2 regions of the Sandaracinus amylolyticus genome follow, and region 1 is predicted to be linked to the other one. Evidence: riboswitches for the same ligand, from Rfam matches in the RefSeq annotation. Region 1 holds a riboswitch; the other holds the start of a gene.
The links. Region 1 has a riboswitch for cobalamin ahead of DB32_RS24365 (hypothetical protein). Riboswitches for the same ligand answer to the same signal wherever they lie in the genome.

Region 1 (7,788 bases):
CGCCCTGGCCGCGGAGCTGTGACGCGATCGGGCGCGGTCGCGGGTGCGAGCTCGTGGCGATGCCCGGCGGCACGTTCGCGATGGGCGACGAAGAAGCGGCGTCGTCGGGCGGCACCGGTGCGTTCCCGGTGCAGCCCGGCGTCCGCGTGAGCCCGTTCGTGATCGATGCGTACGAGGTCACCGTCGCGCGCTTCCGCGCGTTCTGGGACGCGGGACATCCCGCTCCGAGCGCCCCGGTCGCGTACCCCGGCGGCCGCAGCCTCGCGCTCGACGGTCCCGTGGTCGATCCCCTGGATCGCGACTTCGAGCCGCAGTGCAACTGGTCGGCGACGCCGGGCGCGCTCGAGGCGCATCCGATGAACTGCGTGACGTGGTCGACCGCGCTCGCGTTCTGCGCGTGGGACGGCGGACGCTTGCCCACCGAGGCGGAGTGGGAATTCGCGGCGCGTGGGCACGCGCTCGGCGGGCTCGCACCCGGTCGCGACTTCGCGTGGGGCGACGAGCCGCCGGACGGCGCGGCCGGCGGCCGCTGCGATCGCGCGCAGGCGTTCGAGTGCGCCGGCGACGACGACGCGTGGACGCGCGAGGTCGGCGCGTTCGCGCCCGTCGCGGGTGTGTTCGATCAGATCGGCAACGTCACCGAGTTCACCGCGGATCACTACGACTTCTACGGCGTCGGCGAGGGCGGCTGCTGGCGCGGCACGATGCCGCTCGATCCGCTGTGCCGCCGCACCGGCGAGGATCTCGAGGTCACGGTGCGCGGCGGTGGGTATCCGGCGCTGTTCGTCAGCTCGCTGATGGGCGCGGCGCGCGGCGCGCTCGAGAGCGACGGCGCGTACCCCGCGATCGGCTTCCGCTGCGTGCGCTGATCAGCGCGCGCCGACGACGAGCTGAAGTCGCTCGCGCGCGACGCCGAGCCGCGCGCGGAGGCCCCAGCCGAACGCGACGCGATCATCCTCGATCCCGTCGCCGAAGAGCACGCCGCCTTCGTTCATCTCGCTCGTGATCTCGAGGCGCGCCGAGCCCTCGACGAGCCCTTCCGTGATCGACGTTCCCGTCGCGGGGCTGGGCCACGCCTCGCGCACGAAGAACGCGAGGCACGCCTCGGTCGGCGCCGGCAGCGCGAGCTTCGTCGCGCGCTCGCGCGCGATCGATCGTGCCCACCCGGTCGAGCCCGTGCCGGTCGCGACGATCAGCCCCGAGCTCGAGTGACGCTCCGTCGCGCGCTCGCGCACGATGCGGTAGCGCGCGGACTGGTGCGTGCGGTGTCCGACGTAGATCTCGTTGAGCGCGAGCAGGCGCTGACCATCGTCGAGGCGCGCCTCGACCATCGTGCGCGCCTCGATCACCGCGCGCTGCTCGACCGTGCGCCGCAGCACGAGCTCGAGCGCGTCCACCTCGTGCCGCACGAGCACGCCCGCGACGCGCGCCGGCTCGGGGTTCACGCCGATCACGCGCTGCCCGTCGAGGTACTTCGCGACGTTCGGCACGAGCCCGTCCTGCCCCACCGCGACGACGAGATCCTCGGGCTCCCACACGAACCGCGAGAGCTCGGCCCGCGGAACGCGAGCGCGCCGCCAGCGCAGCGGGATCTGCTGCGACACGCGCGTCAGCACCTGCTCGAGCGCGCGGTGGCGCGCCTCGACCTCGTCGATCTTCTGATCGCGCTGCTCGAGGAAGAAGCGCGCCTGCTCGCGCGTGCCGTGACGCGCCATCAGCTCCTCGAAGTCGGTGGGCCGCGTGACCACGACCACCCGCGGGGTGCTGCCCATGTCAGCGCGCCTGGTTCTTCGCCTCGAGCGCGCGCGTCCCCGCCGTCGCGAGCTCGGTGAGCATCGGGCCGAGCGCGTCGGCGCCGACGTGCAGGTGGTCGATGCGCTGCAGCTTCGTCGCGAGCTCGCGCGCGGCGAGCGCGGCGAGCACCGCCGGCGGGACCTCCTTCTGGATCGCCATGCGCTCGCGCTCCATCTCGACCTTCGCGCCGTCGACCGCGCGGATCGACGCGGCCTGCGCGTCCGAGCTCGTGCGCAGGCGCGCGGCCTCGGCGTCGCTCGCGATGCGCTTCGCCTCGGCCTCTTCGGTCGCCTGGCGCTTGCCGTTCGCGCCGCGCTGCGAGATCAGCTGCTCCTCGCGACGCGCGAGCTCGATCTGGTTCTGCAGCTCGTTCTCCTGGATGGCGCGCTCCTTCTCGACCGCGAGCGCGCGTCGCGCGAACGCCGCCTCGTCGGCCTCCTGCTGGATCCGCTCGCGCATCGGCGCCTCGAGCGCGCGCTCGAGATCGGGCGTCGGCGCGATCGACGAGATGCGCACGCTCGCGACGCCGAGCCCCATCTGCGCGATGCCTTCGTCGGACGCGAGCGCAGCGTGCACCCGCTCGCGCACCGTCGCCGGCCCCTCGCGCAACACCTCGCGCAGCGGCGTGCGCCCGATCCACTCCGACGCGTGCTGCTGCGCGAGCTGCGCGACGTGCAGCGCGATCTTCTCGAGCGGCTGCTCGAGGTGCACGCCGCGCTGCGTGTCGATCGAGAAGTCGACGTGCTCCGCGAGCGCCGCGGGATCGATCACGCGGTACGTGAGGACGCCCTGCACCGTGACGTCCTGGAAGTCCGACGAGCGCGCGCGCATCGCGAGGGGCAGCTCGCGATCGTCGACCGGCACCTCGGCGATGGACGCCGTCATCGGGAAGAACCAGAACGCGAGGCCACGACCGCTCTTCACGAGCGAGCCGCGCTTGTAGAGCAGCACGTGCGAGCTGCTCTCGGCGCGCAGGTGACGCACGAGCACGAAGCTGCGGATGTCGGCCACGGGAACCTCCTTCGCGAGCGAGAGAGCGCGCCGATCACACGGCGGAGCGACGCGCGAACCGATAGAGCTCGGCAGGCCGGTGATCGACGCCGGTCTGCAGATCGCCGGTCGCCTCGAGCTGCCCCGAGGCGAGCATCCGGCGGCGGAACGAGTCCTTGTTGAGCGGGCGACCGAGCACGGTCTCGTGCACGCGCTGCAGCCCCGCGAGCGTGAAGCGCTCGGGCAGCAGCTGGAACCCGATCGGCGTGTAGTCGAGCTTCCCGCGCACGCGCTTCACGGCCATCCCGAGGATGTCGGCGTGATCGAACGCGAGCGGGAGCGCGCGACCGTCCGCGCCGATCGCGTCGACGGGCCCTCCGGTCTCGCCCTCCCAGGGCACTTCCAGCGTCGCGACGCGCGTCTCCTCGCGCGCTTCGGCGAGGCGCGCGGGATCGACGAGCGCGTAGTGCGCGACGGTGATCACGCGGGTGCGCGGATCGCGCTTCGGCGCGCCGAACGTGTAGAGCTGCTCGAGGAACACCCGGCGGATCCCGGTCTTCTGCTCGATCACGCGCGCCGCCGCGTCGTCGAGCGCCTCGTCCATGCCGACGAACCCACCGGGCAGCGCCCAGCGTCCGCGGTACGGCGCCGCGTCACGACGAAGCAGGAGCGTGCGCAGCGCGCCCTCGTCGACCGTGAGCAGCGCGACGTCGACCGCGACCGAGGGCCGCTCGAAGCGCGAGACGTCGTAGCCCTCGGGGACCTCGCCGTCGTCTTCCTGATCGGAGCGTGCTCGCTTCGTCATCGCGGCCGCGACCTTCGCTGCATCATGCATCGAACCTTGGATGCAAGACGCATCTTAGTCAATGACCTGCGACGAGATGAGCTCCGAGCGGAGGCGGACACGAGCACGCGTCCGCCTTTCGTCCCGCTCGGTGCTCCGGCGACCCGGCGTCAGTCCGCGACGAGGAGAAGACCGCGCTCGTGCCGCAGCAGGATCCGATCCTCGCCGACCGCGACGAGCCCGCTGAACACGGCGCCGGTCGCGAGACGGACCGGCTCGTCGAGGGTCCAGACACCATCGGTGTGCCGCAGCGTGCGGGCCTCGAGGCCCACGAGGTTCCACGACTCGTCGCGCGCCTCGCTCGCGAGCCGCATGCCCCCGATCGCCGTGAACGTGCTCGGCGCGGCGAATTGCGCGAGGGAGCCGGTGGCCGCCGAGATCGGATCCGTCGCCGCGAGCAACGCCGCGAGGTCCAGCACGTACACGCGATTGCCGCTGCCCGCCGATCCCGCTCCGGCGACGACGACGTCGCCGATGCGCGCGACGCTTCCGCTCCAGTCGCCCATCTCGCCGACCGCGCGGCGCGCCGTGGTCGCGCTCACGTCGCGGAGGTAGAGCCCCTGCGAGCTCCCGTCCGATCCCGCGATCGCCAGGCCGTTGATCACGAAGCGCGTCGCATCGAGCCACTCGCCGTCGTAGTTCCCGTTCGCAGCGACCTCGCTCGTGCCGCCCGCGGAGACGTCGATCTCGAACACTCCGCCGACGAAGCCCGCGTCGCCCGTCGTGTACCCGAAGATCGCGCGCGCCTCGTCCGGGCTCACCGCGACGTAGCCGCCCGGATAGAGCGCGTCCGCCGCGTGCCCTTCGTGCGTCGTCGTCGCGACGGTCTCGGGCGCCGGCGCGCTCCCGCTCGGATCGAGCGTCCAGCGCGACAGCGTGAACGTCGTCGTCGTGCCCACCGTCTCCGCCGTGACCTCGTACACGCGCGGCATCGCGCCCCCCTCGGGCACGACCACTTCGATCGGCCCGCTCACCGCGCGGCACACGTTCGCGACCGGCACGAGGCCGTCCGCGAGCGCCGCGTCCATCGCCGCGACGTCCCCGCCGCACGTCGCGACGCACACGCCGCGCAGGCACGCCTCGCCCTCGGCGCACGCCGGATCACACGGCGCGACCCACGCATCGGGCGCGACCCACGCGTCCGGCGCGACGTACGCGTCGACCGGCGCCTGCGCGTCGCCTTGCACGACCTGCGCGTCCGTGCCCGCGTCCGACGCAGGCGTCACGCCGTCGTCGTCGCCGCACCCCGTCGCGATCACGAGGGCCGCGAAGAGCCCACTCCAACCACTCAGCCTCGCTCGATCCATCACGCGCTCCGTCCGGAGCCCGTCCCCGCGGGCCCGTTCGCACACGCGTGCGCCGATCACGATCGCGATCGAGCGAACCGTCGCCCGATCCACCCCGATCGAGCGCACGCGCCGCGCACACGGCAGGTCTCCTGGCTCCCGGATCGTCCGTCGCGGACCACCTTCCCGCCGCGCCCCGCCGCTCACACGACGAGCACGCGCAGTGGTGACTCGGTGCGCTCGCACCGCGTCCGCGCCGTCCCCGGTCACAGTGGCGGGGGCCGCGCCGGCTTCTCACCGGCTTCCCTCTTCCGCGACGAGCAGGTGCCCGTCGCTTCCACGCGGCGCGCCCTGACCGAGCGTGCCGCGACCGTGCGCGCGAAGGATTTGTCAATGACGAACGCGGTCGCCGTGCGGCGACCGAGGGCCGCGTCCTACCCGAGCACCACCCCCCACGCAAGACGTGCTGGCGTCGCGCGCCCGCGGAGGCGACACTCGGGCCCATGCGTTGGACCCGCACGTGGGTCGCGGTCCTGGCGACCGCGCTCGCGCTGCTCGCGACCGGCTGCCCGAGGATCTGCGAGACGAGCGATCGTGCCCCCGTTCCCGATGGCGTCACGCCTCGTTTCGGTGTGCTCGCGTACGACGAGACGCGCACCGAGATCACGTTGCTCGACGAGGTCGGCACGCCGATCGAATTCCCCGAGGCCGACGACCCCGCCGAGCTCACCGACATCTGGCTCGACGCGACGTACGAGTGGGAGGATCAGCTCGCGACGATCGGCATCGGGCTCGACGGGCGCATGCCCTGGACGCAGCTGCCCGGCGGCGGCCTGACGATCGCGACGGCGCGTTACGGCCGCGAGCTCGTGCGCTTCCCGTTCGACACCTCGCCGCCCCAAGAGCTGCGGACCACGCCGATGCTCCTCGCGCGCCCCGAGGCGAGCGGCGGTCAGGTGCTCGATCTGTTCGTGTCGTTCGCGAGCGAGACCCCGGACGACGAGGACGTCGACACGCTCTATGCGCTGCGCGCGCCGGGCGTCGATGGCGAGACCGCGTTCGGCCAGGACGTGCTCGTCTTCGAGCTCGATCCCGAGAACGACGAGGGCGGCGCGGTCGTCGACTCGATCTCGCTGATCGGCACCGTCGAGGGCGCGCCGCCGCGCCCCGAGCGCATGGTGCCGCGCTTCGATCGCCTCTACGTCGGGCTCGACGGTTACCAGGCGCAGGGCTCGGCCGAGGGCAACGATCTCGTCGCGCCCGCCGCGCTCGCGATCGTCGATCCCGCAGGGCGTCGCGTGGTGGGCACGTTCCGCTACGACGCGACCGATCAGGAGCTCTTCCGCTGCGCCGAGGTCGCGCCGAGCCTCGATCCCACGAGCGATCCGACGAACGTCGTGCGCCTCGTCGTCGCGTGCCGCGGCGTCGGCGGCGACGTGACGACGCGCGCGGAGAGCGCAGGCATCGTGGAGCTCCTCGTCGAGCGCGATCCCGACGACGCCGAGCGCGAGCCAGTGGTGACGCTCGAGAACGTGTGGTCCTCGCAGTCGTTCTTCGCGACGTTGCCCTCGCGCGGGCTCGTGCCGCTGCCAGGTCGTGCGGCCGCGTTCGTGAGCGCGGGGAGCATCGAGGAGACGCTCGACGACGCGCTCTACGTGGTCGATCTCGACTCCGAGGAGGCGATCCGCATCCGCGTGGCGTCGGCGCCGCTCTTCCCCGACGAGCTCTCGGGCATGGGCACCGGCGCGTTCCTGCCCGAGGGCCCCGAGAGCGGCCTGCTCGTGTGGCCGCTCGCGCGCCGCGGCGTGCTGCGCCGCCGCATCCGCACCGTGACCGCCGCGGATGGCGAAGGCCGCGACGTCGTGGTGTGCCCGAGCGACCACTCGGCGTGTCTGCCCGAGGACGAAGCGCTCGAAGATCCCGTCGACCTCTGCAACAGCCTGCTCGTGGATCAGGTCCGGTTGCTCGACGCTCCTCCTCCCGCCCCGGTGCCCTGATCGAGATGCCGCAGGTCGAAGGCGCAATCATCGGAGATCGCTACCGTCTCGTCCGCAAGATCGGCGAGGGCGGCATGGCGAGCGTGTGGGAGGCCGAGCACGTCGCGCTCGGCAGCATGCTCGCGGTGAAGTTCCTGCATCGCACGGCGCCGAAGGACAGCGAGGTCGCGCAGCGGTTCCTGCGCGAGGCGCGCGTCGCGGCGTCGGTGAAGCACCGCAACGTCGTCGACATCAACGACTTCGGGTTCACCGACGACGACGTGCCCTACATGGTCATGGAGCGTCTCGTCGGCGAGTCGCTCGCGGACTATCTCGCGAACATCGGACCGCTCGACTTCGACGAGGCCGCACGCCTCGCGTCGCTCACGCTGCGCGGCCTGAGCGCGGTGCACGACGCCGGGATCGTCCATCGCGATCTCAAGCCCGACAACATCTTCCTCATCGACGACGAGGACGGGCGCTTCCCGAAGCTGCTCGACTTCGGTCTCTCGCGTCGCGCGGGCCGCACCGACATGACGATCGAGGGCACCCTGATGGGCACGCCCGATTACATGTCGCCCGAGCAGGCGCGCGGTCAGACCGATCTCGACGCGCGCACCGACATCTACTCGATGGGCGTGATCCTCTACGAGATGATCGCGGCGCGCATGCCGTACGAGTCGGAGCTCGTCGGCGATCTGATCGCGATGATCGCGCGCGATCCTCCGACGCCGGTCCGCGCGCACCGCCCCGATGCGCCCGACGAGCTCGTCGAGGTCATCGAGCGCGCGATGTCGAAGAACCGCGAGGAGCGCTTCCCGAACGCGCGCGAGATGCGCAGCGCGCTCGTCGATCTCTGGGGCGGCGCGTTCCACGATCCCGGCTCGGGGCTCACCAG
Region 2 (7,788 bases), 4.1 Mb from region 1:
GAACGCCGGCGACCCTCGAGACTCGACACCTGGTCACGGCCAGCGCTGGCGCACACCTCCCCGTCGGAGCGAAGGACGCGTCACATCGCCTCGACCGGCGAAGGGCGCACGCGCAGGATCGTCCCGATCACCGCGAGATGGACCTCGTCCGCGGCGCGCGAGAGCCGCTGATTGCACCAGCCCGCGTAGTCCTGGAATCGCCGCCCGAGCTCGGTCGGGGGATGCACCGACATGCCGACCTCGTTCGTGACCAGGATCGACGTGAACGGCGCGTCGCGCAGCGCGGCGACCAGCGCGTCGACGTGCGCGAGGATCGCGTCGCCATCGTGGCCGGCGAGCATGAGGCTCGACACGAAGAACGTCATGCAGTCGATCACCACGACGTCGGCGTCGGTGATCGTGCGAACCGCGCTCGCGAGCGCGATGGGCTCCTCGATCGTGCGGAAGTCGGGGCGCTCCTCGCGATGGCGACGGATGCGCGCTGCCATGTCGTCGTCGGTGACCTTCGCGGTGGCCACGAACACGCGTCGCTCGCCACGCTCTCGCGCGAGCCGCAGCGCGAAGCTGCTCTTGCCCGAGCGCGCGCCGCCGCCGACGAGCACGATCCGTCCTCCGCTCATCTCGTCTCCTCCCATTCCATCCGGGCCGCGACGCGCGCGCGTCCATCGCGCAGCTCGACGTCGAAGGGCACGCCGTACACGTCCTCGAGCCGGTCGGCGCGCAGCACGTCCCGAGGCGCGCCATCCGCGGCGATGCGCGCGCCGCCCGCGCCCGCGTGGAGCAGCACGCAGCGATCCACGTACGTCGCGAGCGCGAGCTCGTGGACGACGCACAGCGCGGCGGTCCCGCGCGCCGACTCGCGTCGCAACGTGCCGAGCACGTCGCGCCGGTGCCGCACGTCGAGGTGGGCGAGCGCCTCGTCGAGCAGCAGCACGTGGGCTTCCTGCGCAAGCGCGCGCGCCAGCGCCACGCGCTGCTGCTCTCCGCCCGAGAGCTCACCGATCCTGCGAAACGCGAGCGCGCTCGTGCCGGTCGCCTCGAGCGCGCGAGCGATCGCGGCGCGGTCGCGCTCCCCGTGCGCGGCGCCGAGCACGCCGTGGTGCGGGAGCCGACCGAGCCCGACGACGTCGTGCACCGTGAACTCGGCCGGCAGCGGCTCGCTCTGCCCGACGTACGCGACGGTGCGCGCCCGCGGCGCGCGCACGAGGACCTCGCCCGCGCTCGGCCGGAGCACGCCCGCGAGCGCGCGCACGAGCGTGCTCTTGCCCACCGCGTTCGGACCGATCAGCGCGACGAGCTCGCCCGGCGCGAGCTCGAGATCGATCCCCGCGAGCACACGACGCGCGCCATAGCGGACCTCGAGCCCGCGACACGAGATCATCGCGACCTCAGCACGAGCAGCACGAAGGGACCGCCCACGAGCGTGAGCACGATCCCGACCGGGAGCTCGGCGGGACGGACGATGGTGCGCGCACCGAGATCGGCGAGCACGAGGAGCAGCGCGCCGAAGAGCGCGGATGCGGGAAGGAGCGCGCGGTGGGTCGGCGCGATCAGCCGACGCGCGACGTGCGGCGCGACGAGGCCGACGAACCCGATCACCCCGACGTATGCGATCGACGCGCTGGTCGCGAGCGTCGCGGCGGCGAGGGTGATGCGTCGGATCGCGACCACGCGCACGCCGAGCGTCTCGGCGGTCTCGTCGCCGAGCTGCAGCGCATCGAGCGGACGCGCGACGAGCATCAGCGCGAGCAGCGAGACCACGACGTACGGCGCGAGCTCGCCGACTTGTCGCCAGCTCGCGAGCGCGAGGTTGCCGAGCGTCCACGTGATCACGGCGCGCAGTCGCTCGCCCTCGCGCAGCAGGAGGAACGTGGTGATCGCGGCGAGCATGTTGCCGACGACGACGCCCGCGAGGACGAGCGACTCGGTGCGGCGCGCGCGAGCACGCGCGAGCGCGGCCGTGAGCAGCACCGCGCCGAGCCCGCCCGCGAACGCGCAGAGCGGCACGATCGAGCCCGGCGAGACCGCGCCCGCGGCGGCGAGATCGGCGGGGAGCTCACCCGAGAGCTCGAAGCCCACGATCGCGCCGAGCCCGGCGCCGCTGCCCGCGCCGAGCAGATACGGATCGGCGAGCGGATTGCGGAACACCGCCTGCGTCGCGGCGCCCGACGCGCCGAGGCACGCGCCGACGAGCGCTGACATCGCCACGCGCGGCAGGCGCACCGACCACACGACGTGCGCGAGGCCCGCGTCCGATCCGTCGAGCACCGCCTCGAGGACCACGTGGATCGGGATCGTGACGGTGCCGATGCTCGCCGCGATCACCAGCACGCACGCGAGGAGCGCGACACCCGTCGCCACCGTTCCGAGCTCGCGTCGAGTCATGGCGCGAGCTCGGGGTGGATGATCTCGAGCAGCACCTGCAGGCCCTCGTCGATGCGCGTCCCCGCGCGCACGATCACGTCGCGCTCCGCATCGCTCAGCGCGCGCACGCGCCCTCGTCGCACCGCGGTCACGCTCGACCATCCGGGACGCCCGCGCGCCTCGTCGAGCGAGAGCCCGATCATCACCTCGGGGTCGCGCACCACGATCTCCTCGAGCGCGAGCCGCGGGAACTCTCCGAGCGGCTCGGGCGCGATCGTCGCGCCGCCGGCGCGCGCGATCATCTCGCCGATGAACGAGCGTGGGCCGACCGAGTACGGCGTCGGATCGACCTCGAAGTACACGCGGAGCCGCGGCGCGCCCTGCGCCCGCGCCGCGACGCGCGCGATCCGCTCGCGCAGCTCGCGCGCGATGCGCTCACCCTCGCCGGCGCGACCGACCAGCCGCGCGATCGCGTCGAGCACCTCGAAGAGCTCGTCGTAGCGCTGCGCGCTGCCCGCCCACACCGTGAGCCCGGCTTGCTCGAGCACGCCCGCCTGGGTGCCGTACTCCGCGGCGATCACCAGATCCGGCTCGAGCGCCGCGACGGCCTCGACGTTGGGCTCGAGCCCGCCGAGATCGGGCAGCGCCTCGATCTGCGGCGAGCCCGTGCTGTACGTGTCGCGCCCGACGATGCGGTCCCCGACGCCGAGCGCGACCAGCGTCTCGGTGTGCGACGCGAGCAGGCTCACGATGCGCGTCGCCGGGCGCGCGAGGCGCACGGTGCGACCGCGCTCGTCGTCGACGGAGATGGTGCTCGAGCCCGGCTCGCGCTCCGGCGCACCGCACGCGACGAGGAGCGCGAGCCAGGTCGAGATCAGCGCGCGCATCATCAGAGCCGCGCGATGTGCCGCACCGGCAGCGCGAGATCGGGCGCGAGCTCGACCGCGTCCATCTCCGTCCACGAGCCGTCGTCGTGCCGCACGAAACGTCGCAGGCCGCGCGATCCGTCGGGCACGAGCGCGAGATCCTGCGTCGCGTCGAAGAGCGGCGCGCCGAGCTCGAAGGGGCCCGCCGAGCGCGCGATCTCGGCCGACGTCGCAGTGGCGAGATCGATCTCGAACAGCTGGTCCCCGGCCACCGGGTCCAGCGAGCCCCACCCGAGCGCGAGCACCCGATCACCCTCGAGGTGCACCACACCCTGCGATGCGAGCGGGAGCTGCTCGTGCTCGCCGAACCGCAGCGTCTGCGTGACCTCTGCGCGGCCATCGACGAGCTCGACGACGACGATGCCGGCCGTCGCGCGCTTCGTCGCCGCGTCGCCGAACCCTGCGCATCCCACGATCACGCGCTCGCCCGCGGGCACCACGCGCGCGCAGTCGTGCAAACCCTCGAGCGCGATCAGCCGCGTCGCATGGCTCGCGAGCGAGACCTCGACGATCGCGCCCTCCCCTGCCCCGTCGAACGCGCCGGTCAGCCGCGCGAGCCCGACGACGAGCACGTCGCCGAGCCGCACGATCGACGACGGTCGCGCGTGAGCGGTCGCGCGCGATCCGTCGGCGCCCGCGACCTCGACGTCGTACTGCTCGAAGCCGATGCGCATCCCGCGCCGCGCCATCGACGAGGGATCGATCGCGTAGAGATCGTTGCCGCGCTCGAGCTCCGGCGCAGCGGGATCGAGGTTCGCCTCGAAGCGCGAGATCCACGCGAGATCGTCCGCGACGAGCGCGACGTCGTGCGGGTTCGACGACCATGCGCCCTCGCCGCCTGCCGCGTCGTGGGTGCGCACCTGCCCGAGCACCTCGCCGCTCGGCACCTCGATGCGCGTGAGGACGTCGGTGCGGAACCGATCGAGCAGCCACAGTGTCCCGTCGCCGATCCCCGCGCTCGGGATCGCGACGTCGCCCGAGAGCGCCGCGACGAGACCGGGCGACACGGTGCCCGACGTCACCCATCGATCGTCCACCGCGGTCCCGTCCGCGCGCACCATCGCGATCGCGGTGCTCGCGTAATCGCTCAGTACGACCGCGTAGGCCGGCTCCTCCGCGAGCGGTGCGATCCCCGCCGGCTCCGCGCCGCCGCCGCACCCGATCACCAGCACCGCGAGCCCGATCCCACGTCGCATCAGAGGTCTCCTTGGATGTCGGCCTGCGCGACGAAGCGCCGGCCGGGAAGAGGGAGGCCGAGGTAGTCCTGGCCACGCGCGTCGAGCAGGTCGCGCACCGCGCACGAGATGCCGATCACGCCGAAGAGCGCCACGCGCGCGCCGAGGTCGATCCACGTGCGATCGCCGATCACGACGAGGTTCGCGGGATCGACCGCGTTCGCCGCCGTGTAGCTCGCGCTGACGAAGCCGGAGAGCGCGACGTCGCGATCGAGCGCGCGCCCGGTGCTCGCCTCGACTCGCGCGAAGCCGTGCCACTGCGGCCGGAACGGGAGCAGCCGGCCGAGCTCGTCGCGCGCGTCGAGGAACGTGAGCGCGCCCTCGAGCCGCACGTGGTCGAGCGCGCGGAGATCGACGCCGAGCTCGAGCCCCGCGATCGTCGCGCTCGCCACGTTCTCGGCGACTGCGGTGTACTGCGCCGTGCGTCGATACCGGATCAGCGACTCCGCGAGCGACACGAACCCGCGCAGCTCGGCCTCGAGCTCGAGGCCGGGCACGATGCGCTCCTGCACCGTCACACCCGCGTCGATCGAGGTCGCGCGCTCGGGCTCGAGGCGCACGTTCGCCACCAGCGTCGCGCGATCGCCGAAGAGCTCGATCATCGACGGGATGCGCGTGCCGTGCGCGATCGACGCCGAGATCGCGATCCCGGCGATCGGCGCGATCGCCGCGCCCAGTCGGAACGTGGGCGCGATCACCTCCACGCTGCGCGCGAGCCGCGACACGAGCTCGAGCTGCTCGAGGTGCGCGTCGCTCCACTCGAGGCGCACCGAGGGCCGCAGCGCGATGCGCAGGTGATCGATGCGCGGATCGATCGCCCCCTCGAGCACCGCGACGAGCCCGTCGCGATGCGACGCGCCGAGCGACGTGCGCACCAGCGGATCGTCGGGCTCGAGCCGATCGTGACGCGCGGTGAGCAGGGCGCGCACTGCGAGCTCGCGCACCGGTGACCAGCTCCCGGCGATGCGACCGAACGCGCGGAGCTGCCGATCGTCGCTCGCGTGCTGTCCGGTGCCGAGCTCGTTGAGGCGATCGAGGAACGCCGCGCGCCCGTACCAACCGCCGCCCATCACCTCGAGCGAGAGCGACGGTCCTCCGAGCCGATACGCGACGCTGCCCGCGTAACGATCGGTCGCGCGCCGCGCTTCGCTCGCGAGCTGCGATCCCGCGCCGGGCACGCCCGAGGCGCGGCTCACCCAGAGCATCACCGCCTCGAGCTCGCCGACGTCGAGCGGCACCTCGAGGTGGAGCAGGCCGCTCGCGCCGCGCGTGCCCGCGTTGCGGCGCGCGCGCTCGCGATCGTCGGTCGGATCGAGCCGCGTGCCGCCGTCGTCGACGAAGGGATGATCGTTGTCGGCGGCGTCGAACGAGAGCGCGACGAGCGACGAGAGCCCGTCACCGCGCACCGCGCCCCACGCCCGCGCGATCCCGGTGTCGAACGATCCGTACGAGACCGATGCGCCCGCGCGACGGCCCTCGGCGCGCGAGGGCACGAGCCGGATCACGCCGCCGATCGCGCCCTCGCCGAGCATCGCCGGCGCGCCGCCGCGATAGACCTCGATCGCCGCGATCGAGCCGAGGTCGATCGCGCCCAGATCGAACGCCCCGAGATCGGGCCCGGTGAGCGGGAGATCACCGAGCATCACCGTCGAGTGCGCGACGTCCGCGCCGCGCAGGCTCAGCCCGAGCGGCTGACCGAACGCCCCGGTCCCGAGCGCACGCGCGCCGGGCACCCGCGCGAGCACGTCGCGCATCGACTCCACGCGCGTCGTGTCGATCTCCACCCGCGTGCTCGACGCCGTGGGATCGAGCGGCGTGCGTGACGCGATCGGCCGCTCGACCTCGGCACGCGCGCGGAACGTCGCATCGCCGCCGTCCTGCGCGCGCGCCAGCGCGCACGACACGACCGACCCGACGAGCCACCACGCGAGCACGAGACGCACGAACGCCACGCGACCTCCGCGGCGACGCGCGAGCGCACGCCGCCGGTGCGCGGGCCTTCCCTCGAGGCCCGAGGCACGCCGTGCGATCGACCGCACGACACCAACGGCAGGTCTTCGGGCTCGCAGGCGCGGGCCGGGATCGGCCCACCTACTGGTCGCGCCTTCCCGCGCGCCTCGCGATGGAGAACGCGCAGTGGTCGTCGCGACGGTCGTTCCTGCACACCGCTGCGGGGCAGCCCCGGATTCTCACCGGGTTCCCTCGGGGCGATCGGTCACTCCGATCGCACCGCTGGCGGGCCGGACCCTGAGCGAGCGGAGGTGCGATGTCAAATCCGAGCGCGCGCTGCGAGCCTCGCGCGACGCGCGACGTCGAGTGGTGGCGACGCCACTCCGACGAATGCGATCAGCGGAGCTGCGCGGGCACGTCCGGCGTCGGCCGCGTCGTGCTGTCGGCCTCGGGCTCCGGATCGCTCGCGACGAGGCGGAGCGGCACCACGCCGGCCCAGCACGGCTCCTTCATGTCGTCGGCATCGTCGATCGGACCGCCGCTGCGGATCTTCGCCGACGCGTGCTCGATCTCCACGGCGATCACCTTCGTCGCATCGAGCTCCCAGTCGTACGGCGCGCGCGTCTCGCGACTGCGCCCGCGCGCCATGCGGTCGACGAGCAGCGTCATCGCCTCGCCCTTCTCGTCACGGCCTTCGACGAGACGCGCCTTCCCGGTGAGCACGACCGAGCGATAGTTCATCGAGTGGTGGAACGCGCTGCGCGCGAGCACCAGCCCGTCGAGCAGCGTCACCGTGATCGAGAACGGCGCGCCGCCGAGCAGTCCATCGAGCGAGCGATTCGCGATCGCGCCGTGCACGTAGATCGTCTCTCCCGCGCGGGCGAAGGCGGTCGGCATCGCGATCACGTGCTGCCCGGTCGAGCACGCGAGATGGCAGATCAACGCTTCGTCGAGGATCGCGTGCACGACGTCGCGGTCGTAGCTCCCGCGCTCGGGGTGTCGCTTGATCCGCGTCGCGTCGGAGGCCGGGTACACGTTGCTCATGGCGTCGACTCTGCACGTGACTGGATGGTCGTGTACGTCCAGAATGCACGTGGAGACACCTCCAGTTGTCGCGCCACGAAGAAGCCCTCGCGCTCGATCCCGACGAGCTCCGGCGCACGCGCGGCCCGAGCCTCGCAGCGCGCGTCGCGAACCTCCTCGTGAGCGAAATTCGGCGCGGTCGGCTCCGCCCCGGGCAGCGGCTGCCCGGCACGCGCGCGCTCGCCGCGTCGCTCGAGGTCGAGCGCGACACGGTCGTGCGCGCGTTCGCG

Region 2: it holds a riboswitch for cobalamin, as region 1 does, so the genes downstream of both, DB32_RS07165 (TonB-dependent receptor plug domain-containing protein) here and DB32_RS24365 (hypothetical protein) in region 1, are expected to answer to the same signal.

Annotation. Positions count from the first base shown of each region.
Region 1 covers NZ_CP011125.1:5,768,759-5,776,546, forward strand. Annotated here, with positions in the region: gene DB32_RS24345 (formylglycine-generating enzyme family protein) at 1-869, shown strand, start outside; gene DB32_RS24350 (NAD(+)/NADH kinase) at 870-1,772, opposite strand; gene DB32_RS24355 (SPFH domain-containing protein) at 1,774-2,805, opposite strand; gene DB32_RS24360 (NUDIX hydrolase) at 2,840-3,589, opposite strand; gene DB32_RS24365 (hypothetical protein) at 3,739-4,935, opposite strand; cobalamin riboswitch at 5,052-5,258, opposite strand; gene DB32_RS24370 (hypothetical protein) at 5,418-6,911, shown strand; gene DB32_RS24375 (serine/threonine-protein kinase) at 6,917-7,788, shown strand, end outside.
Region 2 covers NZ_CP011125.1:1,704,008-1,711,795, reverse strand. Annotated here, with positions in the region: gene cobU (bifunctional adenosylcobinamide kinase/adenosylcobinamide-phosphate guanylyltransferase) at 81-620, opposite strand; gene DB32_RS07185 (ABC transporter ATP-binding protein) at 617-1,381, opposite strand; gene DB32_RS07180 (FecCD family ABC transporter permease) at 1,378-2,385, opposite strand; gene DB32_RS07175 (ABC transporter substrate-binding protein) at 2,382-3,254, opposite strand; gene DB32_RS07170 (hypothetical protein) at 3,254-4,486, opposite strand; gene DB32_RS07165 (TonB-dependent receptor plug domain-containing protein) at 4,486-6,477, opposite strand; cobalamin riboswitch at 6,557-6,774, opposite strand; gene DB32_RS07160 (pyridoxamine 5'-phosphate oxidase family protein) at 6,872-7,519, opposite strand; gene pdxR (MocR-like pyridoxine biosynthesis transcription factor PdxR) at 7,585-7,788, shown strand, end outside.